3 regions of the Arthrobacter oryzae genome follow, and region 1 is predicted to be linked to each of the others. Evidence: riboswitches for the same ligand, from Rfam matches in the RefSeq annotation. Region 1 holds a riboswitch; each other region holds the start of a gene.
The links. A riboswitch is a leader RNA that binds a small molecule or an ion and turns the genes downstream of it on or off. The one in region 1 is predicted to bind thiamine pyrophosphate.

Region 1 (3,198 bases):
GCTGGCCGGCGAGCCGGCCGCCAGGAACTGTCCATGAAGCGTGGCACCTACCTCGGCGTACAGCCAGAAGCACGGAAGCACGGCGGCTACGAGCACTCCGTAGCTGCCGGAAACTGACGAAGCCAGGAGGTGGTCCACGTAGGACTTGGTCACGGGCCCCAGGCCGTCGTCCACCTTCCGGGTGCTGAGCCACGTCCGGTGCAGTTCGGACTCGACTTCGAGGCATTGCTGGGCCGCGCGCGCCCAGAAAAGCTGTTCGGCCTCAGTGGGGGCTATGGCGGCGGCACGGGACAGCACCCTGGAATAGCCGTTCAGGTAAATGGCGTCCTGGGCAAGGTAATACGCAAAGTGCTGCTCGGTGAGGGTGCCGTCGGCCAGGGCACGGATGAAGTCCAGCCCATAGATGTCGTCCAGGTCCGGCCTGGCGTCCTGCCGGAGCACCGCAGCGAACTGCCCTTCGGCCGGCGCGTCCGCGCCTTTGGGCGCGAGATGGTGGAAATGGTGGACCGGGCCGTTGCCTGTTCCCACTTCCAGTGCTTCGGCTTCCCGGAGCGCTCCCTGCAGCCACGGCTTCACTTCCCGCAGCGATGCTTCCCAGTCCCCCAGCCGTGCCTGCGCAGTTGCCATCGCCGAGGACAGCGAACAGCCCGTGCCGTGGCTGTTCCTGGTGGTGATCCGCTCGCCGGGGACTACCACAACGTCCTGGCCGAGCAGCCCTTCGGTGTTGACGAGCGCGTCGGGGCAGGAACCGCCGTCGAGATGTCCGCCCTTGACCAGGACGGTGGTGCCCGCCTGGGCAGCGAGGCGCTTGCCCTGGGCCAGTGCCGCTTCCCAGTCGCCGGCGAGGGGTTCGTTGAGGAGCATCGCCAGTTCGGCCAGGTTCGGCGTAACAAGGTCGGCAAGGGGCAGGAGTTCACGCAGTTCCGCCTCGGCCGCCTCCTGCAGGAGCCGGTCCCCGCTGGTGGCGACCATCACGGGATCAAGAACGACGACGGCGGGACGGGCCTTCTGCAGCCAGCCGCGGACGGCGGCAATCACCGCAGAGTCACCCAGCATGCCGATCTTGACGGCGTCAATGCTGATGTCATCGCTGATGGCCTCAAGCTGGGCGGTCAGGAATTCGGCCGGGGGCACGTGGACGGCACGGACGCCGCGGGTGTTTTGCGCCGTCAAGGCGGTGATGGCAGCCATGCCGTATCCGCCGTTGGCGGCAATGCTCTTGAGGTCCGCCTGGATCCCGGCCCCGCCGGACGGATCGGAGCCGGCGATGGCCAGCACCCTCGGTGTACGGCGAAGGAGGGCGCCGCCGGACGCTGAGGGGGTTGCCGTGGAGGCAGGCGTGGGCAGGAATGATATTGCCAAAGGAGACATCCCTTCGCCGGTGCTAACCGGACAGGTTCAACGGGTGTGGATCTCAGCCGGCCCTGTGCGCGGCACCCCGTGTCAGTCCCCTAGCCTACTGTTTCCCCGCAACGAACTCGCGGGTGCGGCCCGAAACCGGCGTATTGCTACGCCTGCCTCGGACCGCACCCGCGATGTCAGTTCGTGGAACCTGCCCTGAGATCAGAGCTCGGAGGCCGGTACACCTACGCCGAGGATGATCGGTTCGTTGGCGGGTGCCTTGGCAGGCGCGTCCTTCTGGGCCGGCTCGGGTGCCTTTGCTTCGTGGGTGTGACCTGACGCAGCTACCGGAGCAGTCTCGTGGTGTTCCACGGACGTCTCGTTCGCTGCGCCCTGGGCACGGCTGGCGCTCCGGTTGCGGCGGGGACGGCGCGCCCGGCCCTGCACCGCAGTGTGATCGGTGTAGTCCGCTTCAGCCGCACGCGCTGCCGGCGCCTGGGCGGCCGGCACGTGGGCAGGTGCCTGAACCGCAGGCTGAGCCGCAACCTGCGGTTCGGCAGGTGCCGCCGGAGTTTCAGCCACTACAGGCTCGCCAAGGTGCGCGAAGGCTTCAGCCAGCCGGTCAAGCGTCAGGGAAGCTCCCGGGGAAGGCGCTTCTCCGCCATGCTCAACGAACGGCAACGCCACCTTTTCGCCGCCGAAGGTCAGGACCGCCGCGGGACGTCCAGCAGCAGCCACCTCAGTTTCCGATGCCTTGGACGGGCGTACTGCGGCAGGAGCTGCCTGCGTGGCAGCGGGCTGCGCCGGCGCGGATCCGGGCCTGGCCGGAGTCCCGGCCTGCCCGGAGGGTGCCTGGCCGGAGGATGCCTGGGCTGCCAGTGCCTGGCCTACTGCCTGTGCCGCGGCTGCTGCGGCCGGGGCCGCATGGCCCGCTTCGGCGTCGTGCAGGTGGGCTGCGTGCGCGGCCGCGGCGATGTTCGCCAGCGCCACGCGGGTGGCCTCAGCCTTTGCATGGCGTTCGGCTTCTGTGGGCTCGTGATGCGCCGGAGCGGGCGTCGACGGAGCTGCCTCGGAAACCGGCTGGCCACCCTTGCCGCGGCGACGGCTCTTGCGCTCCGTCCGGGGCTGCTGCTGCTGCTGGATCTCGGTCCGCTGCACGTGGTGCTCGGCGGCAACAGTGTTGGCGCGGCGGTGCTCCACAGGCTCGTCGTGGGTGACGATGCCGCGGCCGGCACAGGCCTCGCACTGCTCGCCGAAGACTTCCAGCAGCCCGGTGCCCATGCGCTTTCGGGTCATCTGGACCAGGCCCAGCGAGGTCACTTCGGCAACCTGGTGCTTGGTCCGGTCGCGGCCGAGGCACTCCACCATGCGGCGCAGCACCAGGTCGCGGTTCGATTCCAGCACCATGTCGATGAAGTCGATCACGATGATGCCGCCGATGTCGCGGAGGCGCAGCTGGCGCACCACTTCCTCGGCAGCTTCCAGGTTGTTCTTGGTGACGGTTTCCTCGAGGTTGCCGCCGCTGCCGGTGAACTTTCCGGTGTTGACGTCCACCACGGTCATGGCTTCGGTGCGGTCGATCACGAGGGAGCCGCCGGAGGGCAGGAAGACCTTGCGGTCCAGTGCCTTGTGGATCTGCTCATCGATCCGCCAGGCGGCGAAGATGTCCGTATCCTTGGTCCACTTTTCGAGCCGGCCCACCAGGTCCGGAGCCACGTACGTCACGTACGCCTCGATGGTGTCCCAGGCTTCCTCGCCGGAGACGATCAGCTTGGAGAAGTCCTCGTTGAAGACGTCACGGACCACCTTGATGGTGAGGTCCGGTTCGCCGTAGAGGAGCTCCGGGGCAAGGATCTT
Region 2 (3,198 bases), 460 kb from region 1:
TGAATCGACCCGGGCTGCCGTGTCCAGGTCAAACTCCCACACGAAGGCCGAGCACAGCTGGCCGGCCAGCAGGCTGCCGGCCTGCTCGCTGATGACTTCCGGGTGGAGCGGAATCCGCCCGTCCGGAGCGTAGATCGTCTGCCCCCGGCGACGTGTCTCGGCGTCGAGCGCCCCTCCCGGTGAAACGAAGGAAGGAACATCGGCGATGGCGTAGAAGACCTTGTACCCGTCCCCTGACTTCTCGATGAAGAGGGCCTGGTCCAGGTCCGTGGAGGACGCGGGATCTATGGTCACAAACTCCACTGCAGTCAGGTCAAGGTCCGGCATCTTGTGCTCTGCAATGGCCGCCAGCGCATCCTCGAGGACGTCTTCAGGGAACGGCCCGGGTAGCTCCAGCTCCGTACGGAGCGCGTTCAGGGCCTCGGCCAGCCGGTTGGTCTGTTCGTGGACACTGGGAGTCAGGCGATGATGTGACACGAAAGTCAGATTAGCTCGATTTGCGCCATTAGTCTTGGACGATGAGCTTATCCCCGGCTGACACCGCTCACTACAACCGCTTCGTCGCAGACCTGTTCGGAATGATGGCCTACGGCGAGCTGTCGGCCTTCGAACGGTTCGCCGCAGACGCGCGGTATTCGCCCACCCTCCATGACCGGGCCGTGCTCGGCAGGATTGCCGTGGTGGAGTTCCAGCACTACGAGCTGGTGAGCTCCCGCCTCGCGGACATGGGGATCGACGCGGAGGACGCCATGTTGCCGTTCCAGGCAGCCGTGGACTTCTTCCACTCGCGGACGCGCCCGGGCGACTGGTTCGAATCACTGATGAAGGCGTATGTCATCGATACGGTTTCCGCTGACTTCTACCGGGCCATCTCCCGCTACGTCGACGCCGGCACACGGGAACTCATCGAACAGGTCCAGGCCTCCGATGAGACGACCCAGGTGCTCCGCGAACTGCTCAGGGGCGCCCTGGCCGATGATCCCAGGCTCGCCTCCAGGCTTGCGCTATGGGCCAGGCGGCTGCTCGGCGAAGCACTGACGCAGGCGCAGCGGGTCAGCCATGAGCATGCGTTCCTGGGACGCCTGATTGGCGGCGGGGACACTGCCGCGGCGAACGAGCTGGTCAGCGGGCTGATCGCCGGGCTGGCAGGGAACCATTCACGGCGGATGACGGAGCTCGGCCTGGCCGGATAGTCAGGAGCCGGCATCGAGGGCCGCCAGGAGCGACCGTGCTGCTGCGGCAGGATCATCGGCCTCGGTGATGGCGCGGACCACCACGATCCGCTGCGCGCCTGCAGCCACCACCTGCTCAACGTTGCCCAGGTCAATGCCGCCGATGGCGAACCACGGCAGCTGCGCCGTGCCGGCGTCGCCAGCGGCCGCCGCGCCGGCAGCGGATGTTTGGGACGCGGTTATGCCGTCAGCGGCCGCCGCGGCATAGCGGACCAGGTCGAGGCCGACGGCGGCCCTCCCCGGCTTGGTGGGAGTGGCCCACACCGGCCCGACACAGAAGTAGTCCAGGCCACCGGGGCCGCGTGATGCGGCGATGGCGGCATCGATCTGTTCCGGACTGTGCGTTGAGAGGCCGATGACGGCTTCATTGCCGAGGAACTTGCGGGCCGATGCCAGGGGGAGGTCTTTCTGACCGACATGAAGCACGGGTGCGCCGGAGAGCGAGGCAATGTCCGCGCGGTCGTTGACCGACCAGAGGCGGCCGTGGCGGCGGGCCGCGGCTTCCAGCACGTCGAGCAGCTCGAGCTCTTCGGCCGCTTCCAGGTTCTTGTCCCGGAGCTGGATGATGTCAACGCCTCCGGCATAGGCGGCGTCAACGAAGTCTCCGAAATCGCCACGGTCGGTGCGGGCGTCGGTGCAGAGGTACAGGCGGGCATCGGTGAGGAGGGCTTGCTCGGTCATGGCACCAGCCTAGTTCCCCTAAACTGGTGGAGTACCGCGGGAGCCCGCTGCAGCTGTCACAAAGCTGCAGGGCTGAGAGGGCGTCAGAGCCGACCGCTTGACCTGATCCGGTTAGTACCGGCGTAGGGAAGGATGACAATGACCCCGCAACCTCCAGCAGGCTGCACCGCCGCGCGCCCGGACATCAGCGCCGACGTCGCCGTGATCGGAGGCGGAATCATCGGCCACGGCATCGCCTGGGAAGCCCGGGAGTCGGGCAGGTCCGTGGTGATCATCGACGACGCCCCCGGAACGGGCGCGAGCTGGGCCGCCGCCGGCATGCTGGCCCCGGTCAGCGAACTGCACTACCAGGAGGAAGAGCTCCTGGAGCTCATGCTCCACTCCTCAGGGCTCTGGCCGGCCTTCGCCGCCGGACTGCAAGGCGGTGTCCGGGACGGCGCCGGCCCGGACACCGGTTACCTCACGACGTCGACCCTCGCCGTGGGTGCCGACGCCGCCGACCGGCGGGCGCTCGCCGACCTGCGCGGCGTCCAGCGGTCCAGCGGCCTCACAGTGGAACCACTGACAGTCAGGGAAGCGCGTGCCCGCGAGCCCTTGCTGAGCCCGGGCATCTCCTGCGCCTTCGACATCCCGGCCGACCACCAGGTGGATCCCCGCAAGCTCCTGGCCCTGCTTGCGGAGTCCCTGGCGGGCTGCGCCGTGCGTGAGCGGGCCGCCGGCCTGCTCTGGGAGGACGGGCGGGTCACCGGTGTCGGCCTGGCCGGGGGAGGCACCGTGCATGCCGGGGAGACCATCATCGCCAACGGGCTGGAAGCAGCGTCACTCGGCGGACTGCCGGCCGGCCTCCGGCTGCCGCTCCGCCCGGTGTACGGCGACATCCTGCGGCTGCGTGTCCCCGCCTACCTGCAGCCGATGCTGACATCCACCGTCCGCGGCATGGTCCACGGAGTCCCCGTCTACATCGTGCCCCGGCAGGATGGCACGGTGGTGATCGGGGCCACCCAGCGCGAAGACGCCCTCGCAGGAGCCGGCAACGACCATGCCGGGCCGGCCGCGCCGGAAGGGCTGCCCGGCTCAGCCGTGTCAGCGGGCGGCGTCTACCAGTTGCTCCGTGACGCGCAGGTGCTGGTACCCGCCGTCGCTGAACTGGAACTCCTGGAAGCCACAGCCCGGGCCCGGCCGGGAACACCCGACAACGCGCCGCTGCTGGGGCGCGTCGCGGACGCCGGAACCGGCGGTGATGTACAGGGGCTCATCATTGCCACCGGATTCTTCCGCCATGGCG
Region 3 (3,198 bases), 1.7 Mb from region 1:
ACCGTCGCGGAGACCTTGCCTTCCACCGGCCGGAGCAGCCCGGCCAGGGTCAGCGCAAACGTGGACTTGCCGGAACCGTTGGGGCCGGTGATGGTCAGCGCCTGCCCGGTCCGGACCTGCGCCGTGATGCCGGACTGCACCGGGACGGGCGGGACGGCCTTGAAGCCCCTCCGGCGGGGACGTTCGCGGGAGACGGCCAGGTGCTCCGCTGCCAGCAGGAGGTTCCCGTTACCCGGCACTCCCCCCGAGGCCACGCCCGCGGGCGCCCCGGCATCACCGGGTGCTCCGCCCGCGGCACCGGACCGCGTCCGGGTCGCCGGGACGTACCCGGGCACCCAGACGCCGGCGGCGATGAGCAGGTCCCGCGCCTGTGCCAGGACCTGGTCCGGGGCGCCGTCCAGGAGCACTGCAGAATCCGTGGCGGATCCCGGCTGCAGCACCACGATCCGGTCCACGAGGTCTTTCCACACGCCGACGCGGTGTTCCACCACCACCATCGTTGCCCCGGTCTTATCCAGGCACCGGCCCACGGCGTCGCGGACTTCCAGCACTCCGGCCGGGTCAAGGTTGGCGGTGGGCTCGTCCAGGAGCAGCAGTCCCGGGCGCATGGCGAGGATGCCGGCGAGCGCAAGGCGCTGTTTCTGCCCGCCGGACAGGGCCGACGTCGGGTGGTCCAGCGGCAGGTGCGCCAGCCCGACGTCGTCGAGCGCCTCCCCGACGCGCGTCCAGATGTCCGCGCGGGGCACGGCAAGGTTCTCGGCGCCGAAGGCGACGTCGTCCCCCACCCGGGAGAGGACAACCTGCGTCTCCGGGTCCTGCTGCATCAGGCCGGCGGACCCTCGCCGGGCACGCGGCGGGGCGCCGTCGATCAGCAAGCTGCCGGTCTCGTCGGAGTCCTCGGCGTCCGGCGTGCCCCCGTGGTGGGCGCCGGCGTCGCTGTCTCCAAGCACGCCGGCGAGGGCGTGCAGCAGCGTGGATTTACCGGCGCCGGACGGACCGAGCAGCAGCACGCGTTCGCCCGGCCGGATGTCCAGGTCCAGGCCGCGGACGGCCGGCAGGGACCGGCCGGCGTGCCGCCAGCCCCAGCCGCGCGCCGTGACCGCTGCCGGGCGGACGTAGTCCGACGATGTCATGAGCAGTGTGCGTTCATCAGGAGAAGACGGGCTCCGTTGCTGCCTTGCGGGAGGCGAAGGAGCTGAGCACACCGGTCCTGGCCAAGCCGCGGGTGGCGATCCAGGACAGTGCACCGGCGATGACGGCTCCGGAGATGGCGGTGAAAATGATGTACGCCAGCTTGTCGCCGGCAGCGTAGGCGATGTTCCAGCCCCACGGAGCGAACGAGTCGTTCAGGCCACAGAAGAGGCCTGCAGCGGCACCGGCCAGCAGCGACACGGGCAGGTTGAACTTCTTGTACACGAACACCGCAAAGATGATCTCCGCACCGAGCCCCTGCACGAAGCCGGAGAACAGCACCGACGCACCGTACTGCGAGCCCATGATCAGTTCTCCCGTGGCGGCTACCGATTCACAGAACAGGGCGGCGCCCGGCTTGCGGATGATCAGCATGCCCAGGACGGCGGGAATCATCCAGCCGCCGGCAATGAGGCCGGTCAGCGGCGGGTACACGGCGTTCATGGCCGGCGAAACCGCGGCGGCCCCCTGGGACCAGGCCCAGAAAATGACGCCGCCGGCCACTGCGATCAACGCGGCAACCACAATGTCCACCACACGCCAGCTGCGCTTGCTGTGTGGCAGTGTCTGCTTTGCAGAAATATCAGTCATGTCTTCCTCCTGAGGTACAGGAGGGGAGAGTGGTTGCCGGCGGGGCCGCGGCTTCCGCCGCCTGCTGCCGGTCACTCTGAGAACTCGACTCCCTTGCGCCGGTACTAACCGGATCAGGTTCGAGGGTCTGCGGCTGTCCGCACTCTCAGCGCCCGCCTCCGGTTCCCTGGACTTTTCCAGTGATGCCCGACGGCGACGCTCCCCTGTCGTATCAATTCGCCCTTGTGGGCGTGCATAAGTTTACACCCGCGGGCCCGCCGAATCCCGGGGCCGGTGTCACAATCGGCGGTGATCCGGCGGGGCTGATGCGGTTAGGCTAGGGGAAGTCCTGTTTCCGCCGTCTCCCACCTGTAAGGGGTACTGGATATGAGTTTCTTCATCAAGCTGTTTGGGACCGGAGTAAGCCTGCTGGCCGGGTTCGCCGGCACCAAGGCCGTCGACGTTGTCTGGGAAAAGGTCACCGGCCGGAAGCCCCCGAAGGGCGACAAGGATGACGTCCCCACCACCCTGCGCACCGCCCTGACCTTCGCGCTGATTTCGGCGGCTGTCAGCGCCATCATCCAGGTCCTGGCCAACCGCGGCACCCAGCGTGCGATCACGCGCTTCGCCAAGAGCCAGGACATCGTCTAGGTCCCAACCCAACCCGAGTTTTTGTCCAGATAACGCGAGCTAACCGGCCTCCACGTCGCGTTATCTGGACAAAAACTCTTTGCAGAGTGATCCCTAGGCTGATCCGCGCTGGTGGTCGTCCCCGGACCGCTTGCCCGGGTCCTGCGGCTCGGCAGTTTTCTTGTCGGCGGCCTTCAGCACCACGGCTTCCAGCTCGTCCACCGTCAGGAGCTCCCTGTGCAGGTGCTTGGTGCGGTAGCCGGCCCTTCCCACCATGTGCGCGGACACCGGAACGGTGAGCACCTGGAAGATCCACGCCACGAACAGCACCGGCCACACCCACCAGGTCCGCAGCTGCAGGCCCACCGAGGCCAGCAGCAGGAAGAGCCCCAGCACCTGGGGCTTGGTGGCCGCGTGCATCCTGCTCATCAGGTCCGGGAAGCGCAGCAGGCCGATCGCCGCGCCGAGGGACATCACGGCGCCCACCACCATAAAAACAGCCGACACCGTGTCAATGATGGCGTCCACGGAAGATGGTTCAGGATTCATTGGGCTGCTCCCGCCGGTCGGCCACGAAGCGCGCCACGGTCACTGATCCGATGAACCCGATGATGGACAGCGCCACCAGCAGCATCAGGTTGTTCAGATGCCTGTTCACGGCCATGTCGATGCAGAGCGTGGCGCCGATGATGGCCAGCAGCACGTCCGAGGCCAGCACCCGGTCCAGCAGGGACGGGCCGATGGCGATCCGGACGATGGCCCCGGCTGCCGCCAAGGACAGGATCACGGCCGTTACGGTCAGCACGA

Region 2: linked by a shared signal. The riboswitch ahead of thiO (glycine oxidase ThiO) and the one ahead of Q8Z05_RS20100 (bifunctional hydroxymethylpyrimidine kinase/phosphomethylpyrimidine kinase) in region 1 are both predicted to bind thiamine pyrophosphate.
Region 3: linked by a shared signal. The riboswitch ahead of Q8Z05_RS06395 (ECF transporter S component) and the one ahead of Q8Z05_RS20100 (bifunctional hydroxymethylpyrimidine kinase/phosphomethylpyrimidine kinase) in region 1 are both predicted to bind thiamine pyrophosphate.

Annotation. Positions count from the first base shown of each region.
Region 1 is NZ_CP132204.1:4,365,328-4,368,525, forward strand. It holds gene Q8Z05_RS20100 (bifunctional hydroxymethylpyrimidine kinase/phosphomethylpyrimidine kinase) at 1-1,371, opposite strand, end outside; TPP riboswitch at 1,354-1,451, opposite strand; gene Q8Z05_RS20105 (ribonuclease E/G) at 1,564-3,198, opposite strand, start outside.
Region 2 is NZ_CP132204.1:172,844-176,041, reverse strand. It holds gene Q8Z05_RS00790 (RNB domain-containing ribonuclease) at 1-477, opposite strand, end outside; gene Q8Z05_RS00785 (ferritin-like fold-containing protein) at 519-1,193, shown strand; gene thiE (thiamine phosphate synthase) at 1,194-1,913, opposite strand; TPP riboswitch at 1,940-2,059, shown strand; gene thiO (glycine oxidase ThiO) at 2,046-3,198, shown strand, end outside.
Region 3 is NZ_CP132204.1:1,378,135-1,381,332, forward strand. It holds gene Q8Z05_RS06390 (ABC transporter ATP-binding protein) at 1-1,133, opposite strand, end outside; gene Q8Z05_RS06395 (ECF transporter S component) at 1,150-1,782, opposite strand; TPP riboswitch at 1,855-1,997, opposite strand; gene Q8Z05_RS06400 (DUF4235 domain-containing protein) at 2,149-2,412, shown strand; gene mnhG (monovalent cation/H(+) antiporter subunit G) at 2,506-2,940, opposite strand; gene Q8Z05_RS06410 (monovalent cation/H+ antiporter complex subunit F) at 2,930-3,198, opposite strand, start outside.